Regions from separate parts of the Saccharothrix lopnurensis genome, predicted to be linked through region 1. Evidence: riboswitches for the same ligand, from Rfam matches in the RefSeq annotation. Region 1 holds a riboswitch; each other region holds the start of a gene.
What was found. A riboswitch is a leader RNA that binds a small molecule or an ion and turns the genes downstream of it on or off. The one in region 1 is predicted to bind glycine.
Positions count from the first base shown of each region.

Region 2: it holds a riboswitch for glycine, as region 1 does, so the genes downstream of both, gcvH (glycine cleavage system protein GcvH) here and gcvP (aminomethyl-transferring glycine dehydrogenase) in region 1, are expected to answer to the same signal.
Region 3: it holds a riboswitch for glycine, as region 1 does, so the genes downstream of both, gcvT (glycine cleavage system aminomethyltransferase GcvT) here and gcvP (aminomethyl-transferring glycine dehydrogenase) in region 1, are expected to answer to the same signal.

Region 1 covers NZ_JBHSQO010000003.1:38,299-45,118, reverse strand. The annotation lists gene gcvP (aminomethyl-transferring glycine dehydrogenase) at 292-3,180, opposite strand; glycine riboswitch at 3,329-3,418, opposite strand; gene ACFP3R_RS03985 (MerR family transcriptional regulator) at 3,643-4,218, opposite strand; gene ACFP3R_RS03980 (bifunctional nuclease family protein) at 4,906-5,379, opposite strand; gene ftsR (transcriptional regulator FtsR) at 5,526-6,185, opposite strand; gene garA (glycogen accumulation regulator GarA) at 6,199-6,660, opposite strand; gene gcvH (glycine cleavage system protein GcvH) at 6,774-6,820, opposite strand, start outside.
Region 2 covers NZ_JBHSQO010000011.1:72,759-79,578, reverse strand. The annotation lists gene ACFP3R_RS13235 (Gfo/Idh/MocA family oxidoreductase) at 1-152, shown strand, start outside; gene ACFP3R_RS13230 (SSI family serine proteinase inhibitor) at 346-699, shown strand; gene ACFP3R_RS13225 (hypothetical protein) at 1,167-1,874, shown strand; gene ACFP3R_RS13220 (glutathione peroxidase) at 1,871-2,359, shown strand; gene ACFP3R_RS13215 (L-serine ammonia-lyase) at 2,418-3,782, opposite strand; gene gcvH (glycine cleavage system protein GcvH) at 3,785-4,165, opposite strand; glycine riboswitch at 4,289-4,384, opposite strand; gene ald (alanine dehydrogenase) at 4,579-5,685, shown strand; gene ACFP3R_RS13200 (hypothetical protein) at 6,027-6,209, shown strand; gene ACFP3R_RS13195 (hypothetical protein) at 6,215-6,625, shown strand; gene ACFP3R_RS13190 (ABC transporter ATP-binding protein) at 6,674-6,820, shown strand, end outside.
Region 3 covers NZ_JBHSQO010000005.1:117,674-124,493, reverse strand. The annotation lists gene ACFP3R_RS07215 (SRPBCC domain-containing protein) at 1-22, opposite strand, end outside; gene ACFP3R_RS07210 (COG4315 family predicted lipoprotein) at 196-876, shown strand; gene glyA (serine hydroxymethyltransferase) at 973-2,238, opposite strand; gene gcvT (glycine cleavage system aminomethyltransferase GcvT) at 2,255-3,355, opposite strand; glycine riboswitch at 3,467-3,557, opposite strand; glycine riboswitch at 3,559-3,650, opposite strand; gene ACFP3R_RS07195 (DUF3817 domain-containing protein) at 3,713-4,015, opposite strand; gene ACFP3R_RS07190 (hypothetical protein) at 4,031-4,417, opposite strand; gene ACFP3R_RS07185 (helix-turn-helix transcriptional regulator) at 4,640-5,125, opposite strand; gene ACFP3R_RS07180 (hypothetical protein) at 5,315-5,476, opposite strand; gene ACFP3R_RS07175 (CaiB/BaiF CoA transferase family protein) at 6,165-6,820, opposite strand, start outside.

The sequences.
Region 1 (6,820 bases):
ACGTTCAGGTTGGGTGAGTCGTACGTTCAGGACCCGTGAGTTGTGCGTTCAGTGCCGCTGCCACCGTGCCCGGCTCGGCCGCCGTCAGGCGGCCGCGCGACTGGGGGCAGGAGCAGCCGGCGCGGGTTGTTCAGCCTTTGTCGTACAGCGGTCGGGGCCCGACGCTGAACAACCCCGGACGGGTAGAACTGGACGCGCCGGAGCAGGGGGGCCGACCTCCGGCACGGGGGAACGGGGGTGGGGGAACGAGGTCTGGTCGTTCCCCCACCCCCGATCACCGGTCGGGGCCCGTCAGCCGCCGTAGGCCGACACCGGCGGGCAGGAGCAGACCAGGTTCCGGTCGCCCTTCGCGCCGTCGACGCGCCGCACCGGCGGCCACGCCTTGACCGCGATGACGCCCGCCGGGAACACCGCCACCTCGCGGCTGTACGGGTGGTCCCACTCCGCCGTCACGCAGGCCGCCGTGTGCGGGGCGTTGCGCAGCGGGTTGTCGTCCGCCGGCCACTCCCCCGCGCCGACGCGGTCGATCTCGCGCCTGATCGCCACCATGGCGTCGATGAACCGGTCGATCTCGGCCAGGTCCTCGCTCTCGGTGGGCTCCACCATCAGCGTGCCCGCCACCGGGAACGACATGGTCGGCGCGTGCAGCCCGTAGTCGGCCAGCCGCTTGGCCACGTCGTCCACGGTCACGCCGGTCGCCTTGGTGATCGGCCGCAGGTCGAGGATGCACTCGTGGGCCACGAAGCCGCCCTCGCCGGTGTAGAGCACCGGGAAGTGCTCGTCCAGCCGCCGCGCCACGTAGTTCGCCGCGGCCACCGCGGTCAGGGTCGCCCGGCGCAGGCCGTCGGCGCCCATCATCCGCACGTACGCCCACGAGATCGGCAGGATCGACGCCGAGCCCCACGGCGCGCCGCTGATCGGGCCCACGCCGGTCTCCGGGCCCGCGGCGGGCTGGAGCGGGTGGTTGGGCAGGAACGGCGCCAGGTGCGCCCGCACGCCGATCGGGCCGACACCGGGGCCGCCGCCGCCGTGCGGGATGCAGAACGTCTTGTGCAGGTTCAGGTGGGACACGTCCGAGCCGAACCTGCCGTACCGCGCCAGGCCGATCAGGGCGTTGAGGTTCGCGCCGTCCACGTACACCTGGCCGCCGGCGTCGTGCACCAGCCCGCACACCTCGCGCACGGTGTCCTCGTACACGCCGTGCGTCGACGGGTAGGTGATCATGATGGCGGCCAGGTCGTCGCGGTGCGCCTCGACCGTCTCGCGCAGGTGCCCCAGGTCGACGTTGCCCTTGTCGTCGCACTTGACCACCACGACCCGCATCCCCGCCATCACGGCCGACGCGGCGTTGGTGCCGTGCGCGCTGGACGGGATCAGGCACACGTCGCGGTGCACGTCGCCGTTGGCGCGGTGGTAGGCGCGGATGGCCAGCAGGCCCGCGAACTCGCCCTGGCTGCCCGCGTTGGGCTGGATCGACACCGCGTCGTAGCCGGTGACCTCGGCGAGCCACCGCTCCAGGTCGCCGATCAGCTCCAGGTACCCGGCGGCGTCCCCGACCGGCGCGAACGGGTGCAGCTCGGCGAACTCCGGCCAGGTGACGGGCTCCATCTCGGCCGCGGCGTTGAGCTTCATCGTGCACGAGCCCAGCGGGATCATGCTGCGGTCCAGCGCCACGTCCTTGTCCGACAGCGACCGGAGGTAGCGCAGCAGCGCGGTCTCCGAGCGGTGGGTGTGGAACACCGGGTGGGTCAGGTAGTCGGAGGTGCGGCGCAGGTCGACGGGGATGCCGTCGGCGGTGTCGGCGTCCAGGGCGTCCACGTCGGTCACGGTGACGCCGAACGCCCGCCACACCAGCCGCAGGTGCTCGCGCGTGGTGGTCTCGTCGCAGGCGACGGAGACCACGTCGTCGTCCACCCGCCACAGGTTCACGCCCAGCTCGCGCGCCGCGGCCACGACCTCGGCGGCCCGGCCCTCGACGCGGGCCCTCACGGTGTCGAAGAACTCGCCGTGCACCACCTCCACGCCGGCCTCGCACAGGCCCGCGGCCAGCACGGTCGCCATCCGGTGGGCGCGGGTCGCGATCGCCCTCAGGCCCTCCGGGCCGTGGTAGACCGCGTACATCGAGGCGATCACGGCCAGCAGGACCTGCGCGGTGCAGATGTTGCTGGTCGCCTTCTCGCGGCGGATGTGCTGCTCGCGGGTCTGGAGCGCCAGCCGGTAGGCCGGGTCGCCGTCGGCGTCCACGGACACGCCCACCAGGCGGCCCGGCAGCTGCCGCTCCAGGCCCTGGCGCACCGCCATGTAGCCGGCGTGGGGGCCGCCGAAGCCCATCGGCACGCCGAAGCGCTGGGTGGTGCCGACCACGACGTCCGCGCCGATCTCGCCCGGCGGGCGCAGCAGCGCCAGCGCCAGCAGGTCGGCGACGACGACGGCCTGCGCGCCGGCCCGGTGGATCTCCTCGACGACGGACGCGTGGTCGAGGACCGCGCCGGACGCGCCGGGGTAGGACAGCAGCACGCCGAAGAAGTCGCCGCCCAGGCCGAGGCCCTCCAGGCCCTGCGACAGGTCGGCCGTGACGACCTCGATGCCCAGCGGCTCGGCGCGGGTCTCGATGACGGCGAGGGTCTGCGGCAGCGTGTCGGCGTCGACCACGAACCGGTTCGACCTCGCCCGGCCCGCGCGGCGGACCAGCGTCATCGCCTCGGCGGCGGCCGTGGACTCGTCGAGCATGGACGCGTTGGCCACGGGCAGACCGGTGAGGTCGCCGACGACGGTCTGGAAGTTCAGCAGGGCCTCCAGCCGGCCCTGGGAGATCTCCGGCTGGTAGGGCGTGTACGCGGTGTACCAGGCCGGGTTCTCCAGCACGGTGCGGCGGATCACCGGCGGCGTGGTGGTGCCGTAGTAGCCCAGGCCGATCATCTGGGTCATCGGGCGGTTGCGGGCCGCCAGGGCGCGCAGCTCGGCCAGGGCCTCGGTCTCGGTGGCGGGCGCGGGCAGGTCCAGCACCAGTTCGCGCTCGCGGATCGAGTCGGGCACGGCGCGCTGGGCCAACTCCTCCAGGGAGCCGACGCCGATCACGTCGAGCATCCGCGACAGCTCGGCGGGCCGGGGGCCCACGTGCCGGTCGGCGAAGGGGGTGCCGTGCTCAAGAGCGGCGAGGGGGATGCGGTCCTGCGTCATGAAGCGCCTCCGGGCTACGGGCAGACTCCTGCCGTGGCCCTCCCCCTCTGTCTCCCGCCCGTCGCCGGGCGCCTGAGAGCTTCACCCGGTGGTGACCGGGCTTGCACCGTCGGCGGGGTCGGTGGCCCGACCCGCTTTCCAGAGGCGTCTCACCCACGCGGTCCTTGCGCCTGAGAGGTTCCGGGGAGGATTTGCTCCTTCGGCGCCGAGCGGGCTCGGACTCTCCCGCGCGGGATAAAGCGACTGCGCGCGAATCGTACCCAACCCGGACGCCGCCGGTCCTGCCGGCGCGACGTGGATCTCATCACCTGGACAGCGGGGTTTGAGCGGGTTTTCCAGCGGGCACATTCCCGGTACCCGACCGCGACAGGTCGTGTTCGCGCCGTGCCCGATCCGCGGTTCCGCTCACCCCACCGCCGGCCTTTCCCGCTTCCGCGCCCGGCGGTCCCCCCGCGAGCGCTCTCAGCCGGTGGCCCGGGTGCGCCTGCGGCGCGACAACTCGTCGTTGGAGGCCGCCACGACCTCGGCGCCGTCGGCGCGCTCGGCGGGGAACTCGTGGATGGTGCCGCTGATCTCCCGCATGGCGCCGCTGACCGCGATGCCGAACACGCCCTGGCCACCCTGGAGCAGGTCGACGACCTCCTCGGGCGAGGTGCACTCGTAGACCGTGGTGCCGTCGCTGAACAGCGTGATGCGGGCCAGGTCCTGCACGCCGCGGCGGCGCAGGTGGTCGACCGCGACCCGGATGTTCTGGAGCGAGACGCCGGTGTCCAGCAGCCGCTTGACGACCTTCAGGACGAGGATGTCCTTGAACGAGTACAGGCGCTGGCTGCCGGAGCCGTGGGCACTCCTTATGGTCGGGCTGACCAGGTCCGTGCGGGCCCAGTAGTCCAGCTGGCGGTAGGTGATGCCCGCGATCTGGCACGCGGCCGGGCCGCGGTACCCGACCAGCTCGTCCGGCAGCGAGGAGTCCGGGAACAGCTCGCCCTGTTCGCCGGAGCCGGAGCCCGCCCGGATGATGGGCGCTTCCTGGACCACGCCTGCCTCCCCTCGGTCCGGCCACGACGACCGGCGACCAACGTGAAGCCGCCGCAGTGCCCGAATCACACCGCGGCAATTCACCTGAGCTCGACGGTAAGACCGGCTAGGGGGCAGGTCAACGCGACGCGCGGGACGCGTCTGACCTCAACCTGAGGTAGAGGTTGAGAGAGTCGGCCGTTGTAAGCCATTCGGGTGACGTTTAGTGATCGTTTAGCGGCGGAATGCTGACGTTGTGTAATCCAGAAGTGTGACACCGGGGGGTGGCACGCGGGGTTGATCCACAACGCACCGCACACACCCGCGAGGGGTTCGGCCGCTGGTCGGACCTCTCGCAGGTGGTACTCGCCCGGCGCGGGTGGAGGGTCGGCGGCGGGGGTTTGACGGGGGTCGGCGCGGGGGCCTCCGGCGGCCGGCGCGGGCCGGGGAGGCGGGCCTCCCGGAAGTTCGCCCGACCGGTGGGTACGGCGGACGGGGCCTGAACGGCACGCCCGGGTCCGGGTCGGCGCGGCGGGGCCGCACGCCCGGGGCCCACGCACCACACCGGGACCGCTCACCACGCTCGTCCACGGGCGGGGCCGGTGGGTATTGGCGGGGCACCGGGGCCGGGCCGTCCTGGCCCGAGAAGCACGACAGGGCCCCCGCACGGGGACCCTGTCGACGAGATGACGGGAGAGCCGGCACCGCTCAGGTGTCGGCACCCCGGAAGTCCTCCGGCGACACGGAGTCGAGGAACTCGCGGAACTTCTCGACCTCGTCCTCCTGCTCGTCCGGGATGATCAGCCCCGCCTCGGCCAGCACGGACTCCTCCGCGTGGATGGGCACGCCGACCCGCAGCGCGAGCGCCACCGAGTCGCTGGGCCGCGCGGACACCCGCACGTCGCCGTCGAACACCAGCTCCGCGAAGTAGGTGCCCTCCTGGAGGTCGGTGATCCGCACCTGCTCCAGCTGCCGCCCGAGGGCGCCGATGACGTCCTTGAGCAGGTCGTGGGTCAGCGGGCGGGCCGGGCGCACGCCCTGTTGCTCCAGCGCGATCGCGGTGGCCTCGACGGACCCGATCCAGATCGGCAGGTACCGCTCGCCCTCGGTTTCGCGCAGCAGCAGGATCGGCTGGTTGGCGGGCAGTTCCACCCGCACACCCACGACGCGCATCTCGCTCATCGGGTCTCGCCTCCCTCAGCGCGCTGAAATCCTGGCGTCCCCGCTGTATGAACGAGGATCCCCCAAGTACCCTTTCGACGCTACCCGCCAAGCGGGCCCCGTGCGCAACCGCCCACCCGCTCCGGCATCACGATGCGGACACTTGTTCACCTCGACGAAACGCGCTTACCTGCGACATCGCGCAACCCGACCTCGACCAGCAGCGCGTGCAGCGTGACCGAGAGCGCCGCCAGCTCGCGCACGACCTCGTCGGCCCGCGCCCGGTGCGCCGCCGCGGCGGCCTGCTCGACCAGGGCGACCTCGCGGTCCGCCGCGGCCCGGAACGGGCGCAGGTGCCGGGCCTGGAGCCCGTGCCGGGCCATCGCCCGCACGGTGGTGGCGATCCGCACCGACTCGTGGTCGTAGAACCCGCCCGGACCGGCGCTGACCAGGCCGTGCTGCTCCAGGTCGGCCAGGTCGGCCGACTCGATGCCCGCGCGCGCCAGCAGGTCGTCGCGCGTGATCCGGCGCCCCTGGCCCGACGCGGCGTCCGCCGCGCGCACGCCCTGGTCGGCCGCGTCCAGCTGCTCCCTGATGACCTTGAGCGGCAGGTACCTGTCGCGCTGCGCGGACAGCACGTACCGCAGGCGCTCCACGTCCGCCGGGGTGAACTGCCGGTACCCCGAGGCCGTGCGCGCCGGGCGGACCAACCCCTCCGATTCCAGGAACCGGATCTTGGAGATGGTGACGTCGGGGAAGTCGGGTCGGAGCTGCGACAGCACCGCCCCGATGCTCAACCCCCCGCGTGGCCGCCCGGCCGCCGTCACCGGAGCCCCACCGTCAGGCCCCCTGGCCCCCGGCGCCCGGACCGGTCAGGAAAACCAGGCGGAACTTGCCGATCTGCACCTCGTCGCCGTTGGCCAGCACGGCCTGGTCGACGGGCTCGCGGTTGACGTAGGTGCCGTTGAGGCTGCCCACGTCGATCACCACGAACTCGCCGCCCTCGCGGCGGAACTCGGCGTGCCGGCGCGAGACCGTCACGTCGTCGAGGAAGATGTCGCTGTCGGGGTGCCGTCCGGCGCTGGTCGTGTCGCGGTCGAGCAGGAACCTGGACCCCGCGTTGGGACCGCGCTTCACCACCAGCAGTGCCGACCCGGCGGGCAGCGCGTCGACACCGGCGACCGCCGGCTCCTGGGCGGGCGCCTCGGCGCCCTCGACCTCGGCGAGGAAGTCGGCCCGGAAAACGGAGGTCCGCTCCGGGGACTGCTCGGGCGGGACGCCTGGCCCGTCGTTCGTGCTCACCTGAGCTCTCCTCCTGCTGCTGGAACCGTCGAGTTCGGTAGAACCTATCGTGCCCGAACCCTTGTCTGAGGAGCGGCTCCCCCACCGACCGAAGAGCCGCCGGAAGATCGACGTCACCCCTGCGCCGCCAGCTCCTGGTACGCGGTGGCGTCGAGCAGGT
Region 2 (6,820 bases), on a different contig from region 1:
GCACCTCACCGGGGGCCTACCAGGACTTCTACGCGGCTGTCGCGGCCGGTCAGGCCCCGGTGCCGGCGGCCGACGCGGTGGCCGGGCTGGAGGTCGTGGAGGCGGCGTTCGAGTCGGCGCGGACGGGGAGCGTGGTCCCGCTCGCCCGCTGATGGGCGCGGGGGTGGGTGTGGTGGAGGAGGTTCGCGCGGGAGGGCCGGCTGCCGACCTCGCCCGCGTTCCCGGTCCACTCGACACCGCCGGGATGGGCGCGATATTCGACCTGATCGTGGCGGAACTTTAGCGGAACCACACTTTCCGGTGAGATAACTGGAGGAGGCGGTGCCGTGGGCCCATGGTGGGCACATGGCACCACTCCCCGTCCTCGCGGCGATCGCCGCACTGATTCCCAGCTTCGCCGCCCCGGAGTCGAGCTTCGTGCTCAGCACGACGCGCGACGGAGCGCTCCAGGTCGTCAACCTCATCTGCGAACCGAACGGAGGTCTGCACCCCCGGGCGGACGAGACCTGCGCCGCGCTGTCCGAGGTGGACGGTCAGGTCGGCGGCATGAACCCCGGTCAGGGCGCTTGCACGATGGAGTACGCCCCCGTGCGGGTGAAGGCCACCGGCAAGTGGCGCGGTGAGAAGCGCTCGTTCCAGGCGGAGTTCTCGAACGCCTGCCTGATGCGCGCGCACACGGGCCCCGTCTTCGACTTCTGACGACCACCGACCCGAGGGCCCGGGAAGGGGGCCACGACACCGCCGCCGAAGTCGCGGTCCCCTCCCCGGGTTGAAGAGGTCCTCGGACCTCTCGCCGTTGACGTTAGGGGCGGTTCACACCAGCGTCAACGAAGTTCACATCGGTGAAACCACGCGGGTCCGCCCCGTCCCCCCGGGGGTCACGGAGCGCCCGTTCGCCTGCTCCACCCGAGTGATCGGACCTCATCCGCACACGCCCCCGTCTCAGCTGGCCCGATCCATCCTCCGCCGGAAACTCCCCGGGGGGATGACGATGGGTGACTTCCGGCTGTGCGCGATCGGCGTTCCGGTGACGTTCCGACCGCTGGACCACCGGGCGCGCCGGCTGCCCGGCCCGCGCGGGCGGGAGCGCGCCGACACCCGGCGGGGACGCGGTGTTCCCGGGCCACGCGGTTGACGCCCACCGGGGCCGCTGCCGGCCTGGCCGGATGGGGGAGGCGAGCGCAACCGGGCACCGCACGGCGGTGGCGCGGCGGGCCTGGGCGGTGCCGCTGCTGTTCTTCGGGACGGCCTCGCCGCTGGCCGTGCCGCTGTACCAACCGGGCGGGTCGGGGCAGCGCGCGGGCCACGTGCTCGCGCTGCTGGTGGACCTGCCGGACCTGCGCCACCCGACCGCGGTCGGCCTGTACTGGACGGCCGTGCTGCTGGGCGGGACGTGGGTGGTCGCGCGGAGCCTCGGGTACACCGCGCCCGCGGGGGCTCACGCGACGGCCGCCGCGGTCGGCTGGGCCGCGTGGGCGGCGAGCACCGCCCTGCACGACCTGCCGCACTGGTGGGCGGGCACCGGCACGGGCGTGGTCCTGCTGGCCCTCGCCGCGGTCCTGTGGCGGCGCGGCGCGCTGTACCCGACGCTGGTGGCGGCGCTGCTCGGCACGGCCGTACTGGTGTGGTCGCACCCGGCGGTCGGCCCGCTGATCGCCCTCGGCGTCGGCCTGTTCGCGCTGGCGGACGCGGTGCCCGACAACGCACTCCGGACCACCGCGGCGGCGTTCGCGGCGGCGGTGTGCCTGTCGGCGGCGGTGGCGCCCGTCGAGGCCGGTTCGGTGTGGGCGCCGGGCGGGCCGCTGGTGCCGCCGGCGCTGGTGCTGGTCCTGGGCGGACTCGTCGGACTGCGGCGATCTAGCCTTCGGGCATGAGCATCCACGACATCCCGGTGCACACCCTGTCCGGTGAGCCGTCCAGCCTGGGCACGCTGGCCGGCCGGGCGCTGCTGGTGGTCAACGTCGCGTCCCGGTGCGGCCTGACGCCGCAGTACAAGGGCCTGGAGCAGCTGCACGAGCGGTACGCGGAGCGCGGCTTCTCGGTGGTCGGCTTCCCCTGCAACCAGTTCATGGGCCAGGAGCCGGGCACCGCGGAGGAGATCGCGACGTTCTGCTCCACCACGTACGGGGTGACGTTCCCGCTGTTCGAGAAGATCGAGGTGAACGGCCCCGACCGGCACCCGGTGTACCGGGAGCTGACCGCCGTCCCGGACGCCGCGGGCGAGGCCGGCGACGTGCAGTGGAACTTCGAGAAGTTCCTGCTGTCCCCGACCGGCGAGGTGGTCGCCCGCTTCCGCCCGGCGACCGACCCGGAGGCGGACGAGGTGGTGGCGGCGGTCGAGTCCGCGCTGCCGCGCTAGGACCCGGGCGGTTCCGCCCGACCGGACCCGAGGGCCCGGTCGGGCGGAGCTCACCGGATCAGCACTCGATGACGTTCACGGCCAACCCGCCGCGAGCCGTCTCCTTGTACTTGTCCTTCATGTCCCGGCCGGTCTCCCGCATGGTCTTGATGACCTTGTCCAGCGACACGAAGTGCGACCCGTCCCCCCGCAGCGCCATCCGCGCCGCCGTGATCGCCTTGATCGACGCCAGCGCGTTGCGCTCGATGCACGGGATCTGCACCAGACCGCCGATCGGGTCGCAGGTCAGCCCGAGGTTGTGCTCCATGGCGATCTCGGCCGCGTTCTCCACCTGCTCCGGCGTCCCGCCCAGCACCTCGGCCAGCCCGCCGGCCGCCATCGAGCAGGCCGAGCCGACCTCGCCCTGGCAGCCCACCTCGGCCCCCGAGATCGACGCGTTCTCCTTGAACAGCACGCCGACGGCACCCGCGGTCAGCAGGAAGCGCACCACGCCGTCGTCCGACGCGCCCGGCACGAACCGCCTGTAGTAGTGCAGCACCGCGGGCACGATGCCGGCCGCGCCGTTGGTCGGGGCCGTCACCACCCGGCCGCCCGCGGCGTTCTCCTCGTTCACCGCCAGCGCGAACAGCGTCACCCAGTCCATCACCCGCAGCGGGTCGGTGGCGTAGTGCTCGGCCGCCAGCAGCTGCCGCATCTCCGCGGCCCGCCGCCGGACCTTGAGCCCGCCGGGCAGCACGCCGGACTCCGTGCAGCCCCGCTCGACGCAGTCCTGCATCACCTGCCAGATGTGCAGCAGGCCGCCCCGGATGTCGGCCTCGTCCCGCCACGACCGCTCGTTGGCGAGCATCACCTCGCTGATCGACAGCCCGGACTCGCGGGTGCGGGCCAGCAGCTCGTCACCGGTCTTGAACGGGTGCGCCACCGGCGTCTGGTCCGGCTTGATCCGGTCGGTCCCGGTGGCCGTCTCGTCGACCACGAACCCGCCGCCGACCGAGTAGTACACCGCCGAGTCCACCACCGCCGAACCCGCGTAGGCCGTGAAGCTCATCCCGTTGGGGTGCAGCGGCAGGGACTTGCGCCGGTGCATGACCAGGTCGCCGTCCTCGGCGAAGGCGATCTCCCGCTCACCGCCCAGCCGGAGCCGCCCGGTCGCGCGGATCTCGGCCACCCGCACCTCGGCCCCCGAGGGGTCGACCTCCTCCGGGCGGTGCCCCTCCAGCCCGAGCAGCACCGCCTTCGGGCTGCCGTGGCCGTGGCCGGTCGCCCCGAGCGACCCGAACAGCTCCACCCGCACCCGGTCGACGGACGCGAGCGCGGGGCGCAGCCGGGCGGCGAACATCGTCGCCGCCCGCATCGGGCCGACCGTGTGCGAGCTGGACGGCCCGATGCCCACGGAGAACAGGTCGAACACGCTGATCGCCACGATCAGCCCTCGGTCAGTTCCGCGTACTTCGCCGCGGTCAGCAGGCCGGTGGCCTCCTCGACCGCCACCTTGAACAGCCAGCCGCGCCCGTACGGGTCGTTGTTGACCAGCGACGGGTCGGCGACCACGGCCGGGTTGACCTCGACGACCTCGCCGGTGACCGGCGCGTACAGCTCGCTGACCGACTTGGTGGACTCCAGCTCGCCGCACACCTCGCCGGAGGTCACCCTGGTGCCCGCCGCCGGCAGGTCGACGAACACGATGTCGCCCATCGACCCGGCCGCGTACGAGGTGATGCCGACCGCCACGGGGTCCGGGGTGCCCGGCACCCAGTCGACCCACTCGTGCTCGGGGGTGTACAGCAGCTTCTCCGGAAAGGTCACGACAGCGCTCCCTGGGTGGTGGTCCTGGTTCCCCCACTCTGTCCTGGGACCTGAGAGCTTCGCCGCACGAAGCTGCGGCTTGCACCGTTGGTGCGCGCCGTGGGGCACGCTTTCCAGAGTCGCCTCACCCGAGCGGTTCTCGCTGCCTGAGAGTGTGCGGGGTGCTTGCTCCTTCGGCGCCCCAGACGACACACCTGGGGTCTCTCCCGCGCGGGTTCCGGCGCCTCACGCGACGCCGCGGCCGATGTTCAGTTGGCTGTCCGCACGCTAGGTGGCGGGCGGGAGGGTGTCAACGCGCCGCACGACTTGTCCTCCCGGCACAACCGACCCCCCGGCCGTTGGTGCCGCGGGCACGATGACACCGCGTTCCGGGTACCCGACCTTTGGTGCAACGACGGCCGAAGGAGCCCACCGTGCGGATCGCAGTCCCCCGCGAGATCAAGAACCACGAGTACCGCGTCGCGCTGACCCCGGCGGGCGCCCACGAGCTGACCACCCGCGGCCACGAGGTCTACGTGGAGGCGGGCGCCGGGCTCGGTTCGGCCATCCCCGACGAGGAGTACCTCGCCGCGGGCGCGAAGGTGCTCGCGGGCGTGGACGACGTGTGGTCCGAGGGCGAGCTGGTGCTCAAGGTCAAGGAGCCGATCGCCGAGGAGTACCCCCGGCTGCGCGAGGGCCAGGTCCTGTTCACCTACCTGCACCTGGCCGCCGACCGGCCGCTGACCGAGGCGCTGCTGGCGTCCCGCACCACGGCCATCGCCTACGAGACCGTGCAGACCCCGAACGGCGCGCTGCCGCTGCTCGCGCCCATGTCCGAGGTCGCGGGCAGGCTCGCGCCGCAGGTGGGCGCGTTCGCGCTGATGAAGCCCTCCGGGGGCCGCGGGATGCTGCCCGGCGGCGTGCCCGGCGTGCACCCGGCGCGCGTGGTCGTCATCGGCGGCGGCGTGGCGGGCCTGAACGCGGCCACCATCGCCGCGGGCATGGGCGCGGACGTCGAGATCCTGGACACCAACATCGACCGGCTGCGGCACGTCGACGCCCTGTTCCAGGGCCGGTTGCGCACCGTCACGTCCAGCCGCTACGCCGTCGAGCAGGCCGTGCGCGAGGCCGACCTGGTGATCGGGGCGGTGCTGGTGCCCGGCGCCAAGGCCCCGAAGCTGGTGTCCAACGAGCTGGTGGCGCAGATGAGGCCCGGCTCGGTGCTGGTGGACATCGCGATCGACCAGGGCGGTTGCTTCGCCGACTCGCGGCCCACCACGCACGCCGACCCGACCTACCCGGTGCACGAGTCGGTCTTCTACTGCGTGGCCAACATGCCCGGCGCGGTGCCGCGCACCTCGACCTACGCGCTGACCAACGCGACCCTGCCGCACGCCGTGGCGCTGGCCGACCGGGGCTGGCGGGAGGCGCTGCGCGCGGACGCGTCGCTGGCGCTGGGCCTGAACGCGCACGAGGGCGCGCTGACCAACCTGCCGGTGGCGCAGGCCCACGACCTGGAGCACACCGCGCTCGCGATCTGATCCCGGAAGGAGAGGGCCCCGCTCACCGAACGTGAGCGGGGCCCTCGACATAAAAGGCGGCCCGCTCAACCAGCCTGGGGGTCACTGGGAGCGGGCCGCGCTGCCAATCCTAGCCGGAGTCGGGGGTCCGTGCCCAGCGGGCCCACCGGTCCGGCCGACAGCACCCGACCGGTGAACCACCGTGCGTGCGCATCGCTCAAGCGAAAGGGTGAACATGGCGGGTAACGGGTAAGTCACGGCGCCTCGTCGGCCGATGGACAGGACTGGGAACCCCCGCGACTACGCAGCGGGGTCGTCCGCTCGCGCGGCGAGGCGCCGCGCCAATCCCGATCGGAGTCCCGATGGCCGAACCCCAGGGCTGGATCGACTGCCACGACCCGTTCGGGCGCGACCGGTCCATGACCGTGATCGTCGAGGACGACCGGGTGCTCCTGGTCGCCCCGCCCGGAGAGTCCGCTGTGATGTCCGTCACCCAAACCCGACGACTGCACCGCCTGCTCGACCAGGCCGCGGACAGGATGTGAGCGGCGTGGACGAAGCGCTGCGGGCCGCCGTGCTGCGCCGGCTGGCCCTGCTCGACGAGGTCGCCGAGCGCGGCGTGGACGAAGCGCTGGTGCCGCTCGCGCGCGCCGAGATCCACCGCCTGGCCGACGGCTGGCGGCTGCTGCTGACCGTGCACCAACCGGATCCGGACAGCCGCTGCCGGGTGTGCCCCGGCGTGCTGCGGAACAAGAAGTGGCCGTGCCAGGTGTGGGCGATGGCGCACCAGCACCTCATCGGCGAGGGCGCCTCGCACCGCGAGCGCCGCCGCGAGCGCCGGGGGTTGCGCACGCCACCGCGCCGCTCGCCGCCGCGGGCGCCGCGCCGCCCCGGCGACCCGGAGGCGACCACCGAGCTCCCCGCGGTGGTGTCGAAACCGCGACACGCCCTCCCCGAGTGATCCCGCTAAGGCAGGATGACCCCCGGTAGGAGCAATCCGGGAGGACGCGTGCACGACGGCAGTGGCCGCATCGTGGTGCAGGGCTTGACCAAGCAGTTCGGTCCGGTCGCGGCGGTGCAGAACCTGAGCTTCACGGTGGAACCCGGTTCGGTGACGGGCTTCCTCGGACCCAACGGCGCGGGCAAGACGACGACC
Region 3 (6,820 bases), on a different contig from region 1:
CGATGCGGTCGGGAAAGCCCACGACAACCTCCAGTTGCAACTGTTCGGTTGCGACACTATGGCAACCGTCTGGTTGCGTCAACGGCGTCGTCCCGGCCGGCACCCGACCCCTGGATTCCGCCCCGACCTGAACCGGGGCCGTGACCGGGCCGTAATCGTCGTTGGAGCGATCGACGGACCGAGGAGGAGTTGAGTGTGATCCAACGAAACCGCGTCGCCATCGCCGTCGCGGCCGGCCTGGTGGCCGTGCTCGCGCTGGTCGTGTGGACGTCCAACACCACCGTGCTGCGGGGCACCACCGTGGCGCAGACCGAACTGGTGGACGCCGGGGCGCAGGACGGGTACGAGGCGCCGCTGGCCCCCGCCACCAGCGAGGAGGCCGTCCCGGACGAGGAGGACGCAGCCGAGGAGGACGCGGCCGAGGACGCCCCGGTCGAGGAGGCGGCGTCGGCGCCGGAGGCCCAGGCCGCGCCCGCCGGTCCGCGGATCACCCTGGTCGGCAAGAGCGTGCCGCGCATGGGCGATGTCGTGCAGGACGGCGACGGCCGCACGCTGTACCGGTTCGACAAGGACACGCCGGACCCGGCGAAGTCCAACTGCGAGGGCCAGTGCGCGGTCACCTGGCCGCCGCTGCTGACCAACGGCGACGAGCCGCAGCTCCGTGGCGTCGACCCGGAGCTGGTGTCGACGGTCGAGCGCGCCGACGGTTCCGAGCAGGTCACCCTGGACGGCTGGCCGCTCTACACCTACGCCAAGGACGAGGCGCCGGGCCAGTGGAAGGGCCAGGGCGTCGGCGGCACGTGGTTCGTGGTGCAGCCCAACGGCAAGCGGAACGTCGAGTGCCTGCCGCCGGGGGTGACCGCACCGGCCGCGTGAGGTCCACCGCGGAACGCCCTGATCCCCCGGCTGGGGTTGGCCGGGGGATCAGGGCGTTGCGTGGCGGGCGCCGGGGTCAGGGGACGCGGACCGCCCTCACAGGTTCGGGTACAGCGGGTGCTTGGCCGCCAGCACGTCCACGCGCGCCCGCAGCTCCGCCAGGTCCGGCGACGGCTGGAGGGCGGCCGCGACGACGTCGGCCACCTCGGTGAAGTCCGCCGCGCCGAAACCGCGCGTGGCCAGGGCGGGCGTGCCGATGCGCAGGCCGGAGGTGACCATCGGCGGGCGGGGGTCGTTCGGCACCGCGTTGCGGTTGACCGTGATGCCGACCTCGTGCAGCCGGTCCTCCGCCTGCTTGCCGTCCAGTTCGGACGCCACCAGGTCGACCAGCACCAGGTGCACGTCCGTGCCGCCGGTGAGCACCTTCACCCCGGCCGCGGCCGCGTCGGGCCGCGACAGGCGCTCGGCGAGGATCTTCGCGCCCTCGACCGTGCGGCGCTGGCGGTCGACGAACTCCGGCGACGCGGCGTGCTTGAACGCCACCGCCTTGCCCGCGATCACGTGCTCCAGCGGGCCGCCCTGCTGGCCCGGGAACACCGCCGAGTTGATCTTCTTGGCGAGGTCGGCCTCGTTGGTCAGGATCACGCCGCCGCGCGGGCCGCCCAGCGTCTTGTGCGTGGTGGTGGTCACCACGTGCGCGTGCGGCACCGGGCTGGGGTGCAGGCCCGCCGCCACCAGGCCGGCGAAGTGCGCCATGTCCACCATCAGGTAGGCGCCGACCTCGTCGGCGATGCGGCGGAACTCCGCGAAGTCCAACTGGCGCGGGTAGGCCGACCAGCCGGCCACGATCAGCTTCGGCCGGTGCTCCAGGGCCAGCCGCTCGACCTCGGCCATGTCGACCCGGCCGTCGGACTCGGCCACGTGGTAGGGCACGACGTGGTAGAGCTTGCCGGAGAAGTTGATCCGCATGCCGTGGGTCAGGTGGCCGCCGTGCGCCAGGTCCAGGCCCAGGATCGTGTCGCCGGGCTGGAGCAGGGCGAACATCGCGCACGCGTTGGCCTGCGCGCCCGAGTGCGGCTGCACGTTGGCGAAGCCCGCGCCGAACAGCTCCTTGACCCGCTCGATGGCCAGCCGCTCGACGACGTCGACGTTCTCGCAGCCGCCGTAGTAGCGGCGGCCCGGGTAGCCCTCGGCGTACTTGTTGGTCAGCACCGACCCCTGCGCCTGGAGCACCGACACCGGCGTGAAGTTCTCGGAGGCGATCATCTCCAGCGTGCTCTGCTGCCGGTGCAGCTCGGCGGCCACCGCGTTCGCGACCTCCGGGTCGAACTCCGCGAGGGACGTGGTGAAGTGCTCGGACATGTGGATCTTTCTCCTGTCAGCTGGTGCGCTTGTAGAACGGCAGGGCGACGACCTCCACCGGCTCGTGCCTGCCCCGGACGTCGACGAACAGCGGCGTGCCCGGCCGGGTGTGGTCGACGGCCACGTAGGCCATCGCCACCGAGTAGCCCAGCGTCGGCGACAGGGCGCCGCTGGTGACCTCGCCGACCGGGTCGCCCGCCGCGTCCAGCACCGGGTACCCGTGCCTCGGCGCGCGGCGCGAGGTGGTCTTCAGGCCGACCAGGGCGGTGTCCGCGCCCCGCTCTGCGGCGGCGGCCAGCGCCTCGCGGCCGACGAAGTCGCCCGGCTTGTCGAGCTTGACCACCCGGCCCAGGTTCGCGTGGAACGGGGTGCGGCCCCGGCCCAGCTCGTTGCCGTAGAGCGGCATCCCCGCCTCCAGGCGCAGGGTGTCGCGGCAGCCCAGGCCGGCGGGCCGCAGGTCGTGCGGCGCGCCCGCCTCCAGCAGCGCCCGCCACACGGGTGCGGCGTCGTCGGGGGCGGTGAACAGCTCGAAGCCGTCCTCGCCGGTGTAGCCGGTGCGGGCGAGCAGCACGGGCCGGCCCGCCACCTCGGTCCGGTAGGAGGCGTAGTACTTGACCGTCGACAGGTCGGTGGGGGTGAGGCCGGCGAGGATCGCGGTGGAGTTCGGGCCCTGCACGGCCAGCAGGGCGTAGTCCGCGGACCGGTCCTCGACGGTGGTGTCGAAGCCCGCGGCGCGCTCGACCAGCGCCCCGTGCACGACGGCCGCGTTGGAGGCGTTGGCCACGACCAGGTACTCCTGCTCGCCCAGGCGGTAGACGATCAGGTCGTCGACCACGCCGCCGTCGGCCTCGCAGATCATCGTGTAGCGGGCGCGGCCGACGCCGATCGCGGAGGCGTGCCCGACCAGGGCGTGGTCCAGCGCGGCGCCCGCCCCGGGCCCGGTGAGCACGATCTCGCCCATGTGGGTCAGGTCGAACAGGCCCGCCGACGTGCGCACGGCGTGGTGCTCGGCCAGCTCGCTGTCGTAGCGCAGCGGCATCCGCCAGCCCGCGAAGTCGGTGAACATGGCGCCCAGCGCCTCGTGCTCGGCGTGCAGCGGCGTGCGGCGGCTTTCCATCGGGCGGGGTCCTCCCTGGGTGCGGACATGCCGGTAGCGCCGACCGGTCGGGTCGGCGGGGCACGGGTGAAGGATGGCACGGTCCACCGGAGACTCCTCGTCGAGTGAGCCTCCCCCTCTGTCATGAGCCTGAGAGCTTCGCCGCCGTGGGGCGGCTTGCACCGTGGGCGAGGCGCGCAGGGGCGCCTGCTTTCCAGAGTTGCCTACGTCGGCGGTAGCTGTGCCTGAGAGATTCCGGGGAGGAGTTGCTCCTTCGGCGCCCCGGCTTGCCCGGGGACTCTCCCGCTCGACGTCGATGGCCGTGTTCAGTTGGTACCGCCAGACGCTAGGCGGGCCCGGGGGTCCGGTCAACCCTGGTCACAGGGCCTTGCCGGTCCGGACGCCCTCCACGACCCTGCGCTCGGCGTAGAACGACACGAACGGGATCGTGCCGGCGAGCAGCACCAGGGCCGTGCCCTTGATCGACCAGCGGGCCTTGAGCGCCAGGTCGACGGTCAGCACCAGGTAGACCGCGTAGAGGAAGCCGTGCACCGGGCCGACGACCCGCATCATGGTCTCGGAGTCGCCCACGTACTTGGCGAACATGGCGGCCACGAGCAGCAGCAGGCCGACACCGACCACGTAAGCCATGAACCGGAACCTGGTCAACGCGCCGTCCATCGCCCTACCCCTGCCTCACCGCTGGTCCCGCGCGTGCAACTCGGCGAGCATCCGGTTGTAGGCCGCCAGCTCGTCGTCCTGGTCTTCGCGCGCTCTCCTGACGGGCCCAACCGTAACGACCCGCTCCACCGGCTCCGCCACCGGCTCCTCGGGTCGGCCGTCGGTCGGCGAACCGGCCGCCTCCGCCTTGCGCCGGGCGTCCAGCTTGCGGATGCGCCACACCATGAAGGCGGGGAAGAGGCCGAACAGGGGCCACTGGAAGACGTAGCCGAGGTTCTGGAACGTGCCGCCGGCCCGGGAGAACCGCTCCCACTGCCAGTAGGCGAGACCGCAGCACACGATCAGGGAGGCCACGCAGACCAGCGCGATGGCGACTCGCTTGGGGGTGATGAGGCCCGGCACGCCTCCAGGGTACTTCGCCCGCCGGACCGGGTCGGCGGTCGGGTTTGCCGGTCTTGCCGGAGTCACCCGCGCACGGGTCGGTGGGGCCGGGGCCGGGTTTTCCGGACCGGGGATCCGGTTGCGGATCCCGGTCGGGTTCTCGGGCGAGGGCTCCTCCCACAGGAGCCCGTCCCTCGGGCGTGGGCTCCCTGACCACAGGAGCCCGTCCCTTCTTCGATCGGACTAGGCGACGCCGTCCCGGCGTTGCCTCTGCAACCTGGCCACGCACCAGGCCGCCGCACTCCCCCGACGCAGGTGCTGGAGCACCGTCATCGGCCCGAGCCGACGACCGAGGTCGGCGGGCGAGAGCCCGGCCGCCCGGTAGTCCAGAGCGCGCTGGTCCAGCGGGCTGATGCCCGCGTCCCACCACTGCTCCGCCTCGGACAGGTCGCCCACCAGCTGCCAGTAGCTGGCCGCGGCCGCGAGCAGGGCCTCGGGCACCTCGGGCGCCCGCTTCCGCATCGCCGCCACGTAGGCGGGGTCCGCGGACTCGACCCGCACCAGGCCCCGGGGACCACCACTCGCCCGCTGCACGGGGATTCCCGGAGAGGGCGGGGCTTCCGCGAGCCACGCGTCCTTGATCCGGTTCACCTCCTGCATCTCGGCGTCGTCCGAGCGCTCAGCCGCCCACTGCCTCAGCAGCTCGTCGACTCCGGAGTCCTCGACCATTCTGCCTCCTCGTCGGTCGAAGATCAGCCAATGCAGCGCACCGTATTAGCGGGTACCGACAACCGCTAGACCCCGGTTTGTCAAAAACCCTGTTACCAGCGCGTTATAGCCCTCATTCCACCCGTACGGTCCAACGAAGAGGCCCTGATGTCACCGACCGTCACCGCATTGAGCGGACCGGCCGGGGGGCTAGGCGAAGAGGCTGCGGACGAAGGTGATGATCGACTCTGCGCCCTGCTCAAGCCACCCGAGGCCGGTGCGCACACCTTCGGCCGACTCGTTCGGCTGGGTGATCAGGAGGAACAGCACCAGCGCGACCGCCGCCAGCGTCAGCACCTTCTTGACGTTCACTGATCGGTCTCCGTCCGTTCACAAGGCAGGGCCGGCAGGTGCCGTGCCCGTCGCGTCACCCGACATGGTCCCCCATTCACCCGGATGACGAACCTCCAACCCACCGGCATCCCCCGACCGGCAGGCTCGGCGACCACACAACCGCACCCTCACCCCGTCTGGTGTCACCCGAACGGACGATCAAGGGGACCAGCGGTCCTGCCGATCACCTAGGTATCGGGCACTCGCCCACCCCCTGGCACGAACCCCGGAGTTGAGCGACACCATCACGTCCGTAGTGCTCCTCACCTGTTTGCGGCGGCTCACGCACCGAGCGTGACAAAGGCCGATGGCGGCCGCCGCTATTTTCATCACCTCTTCAGGTGATTTTTTGCGCCCATTCACGATCACCGGACCGACCGGAACGACCGGATTACCCGGAACGACGCGGACGGGACCCGGTAACCGGGGCCACCCCACGGGGCGAACCCCACCGCGAGGTGGTGTGAGGCGAGCGGGCGAGGGCCACCGAAGGCTCAGCTCAGCCGGGACGCCCGGGTCGGCACGCCCCTCACTCCGCCGAACCACCCGGCACCTCGGCACCTCGGCAGGCCGTCGACCACCCGCGCGCCGAGCACCCGGCACCTCGGCAGGCCGTCGAAGGCCCCGGGCTCCGCCGAACCACCCGGCCGCCGAACCACCCGGCACCTCAGCCGACCACCCCGGCCCGCCGCAGCTCGGCCACCTCCTCCGCCGTCAACCCCAGCTCCCCCAGCACCACCCCCGTGTGCTCACCCACCACGGGCGGCGGCGCGGGCACGTCCGCCGGCGTCCGGTCGAACCGCGGCGCGGGCGCGGGCTGCGCCACCCCGCCGACCCGCACGAACGCCCCGCGCTCCGCGTTGTGCCCGTACCCCGGCGCCTCGCCGGGGGCCAGCACCGGCGCCAGGCACGCGTCCGTCCCCTCCGCCAGCGCCGCCCACTCGTCCCGCGTCCGGGTGGCCACCGCCGCCGCGATCCGGGCCCTCAGCGCCGGCCAGTTCGCCGGGTCGTGCCTGCTCGGCACGTCCCCGTCGGCCAGCCCGAGCACCGCCAGCAGTTCGACGTAGAACTTCTCCTCCAGCGCCCCGACGCTGACGTACTTCCCGTCGGCCGCCTCGTACACGTCGTAGAACGGCGCCCCGCCGTCCAGCAGGTTCTCGCCGCGGCCCCCCGGCCACGCCCCCGCCGCCGACATCCCGTGCAGGAACGTGGTCAGCAGCGCCGCACCGTCGACCATCGCCGCGTCCACCACCTGCCCCCGCCCGGACCGGTCCCGCTCGTACACCGCGGCCAGCAGCCCGAGCGCCAGCAGCAGCCCGCCGC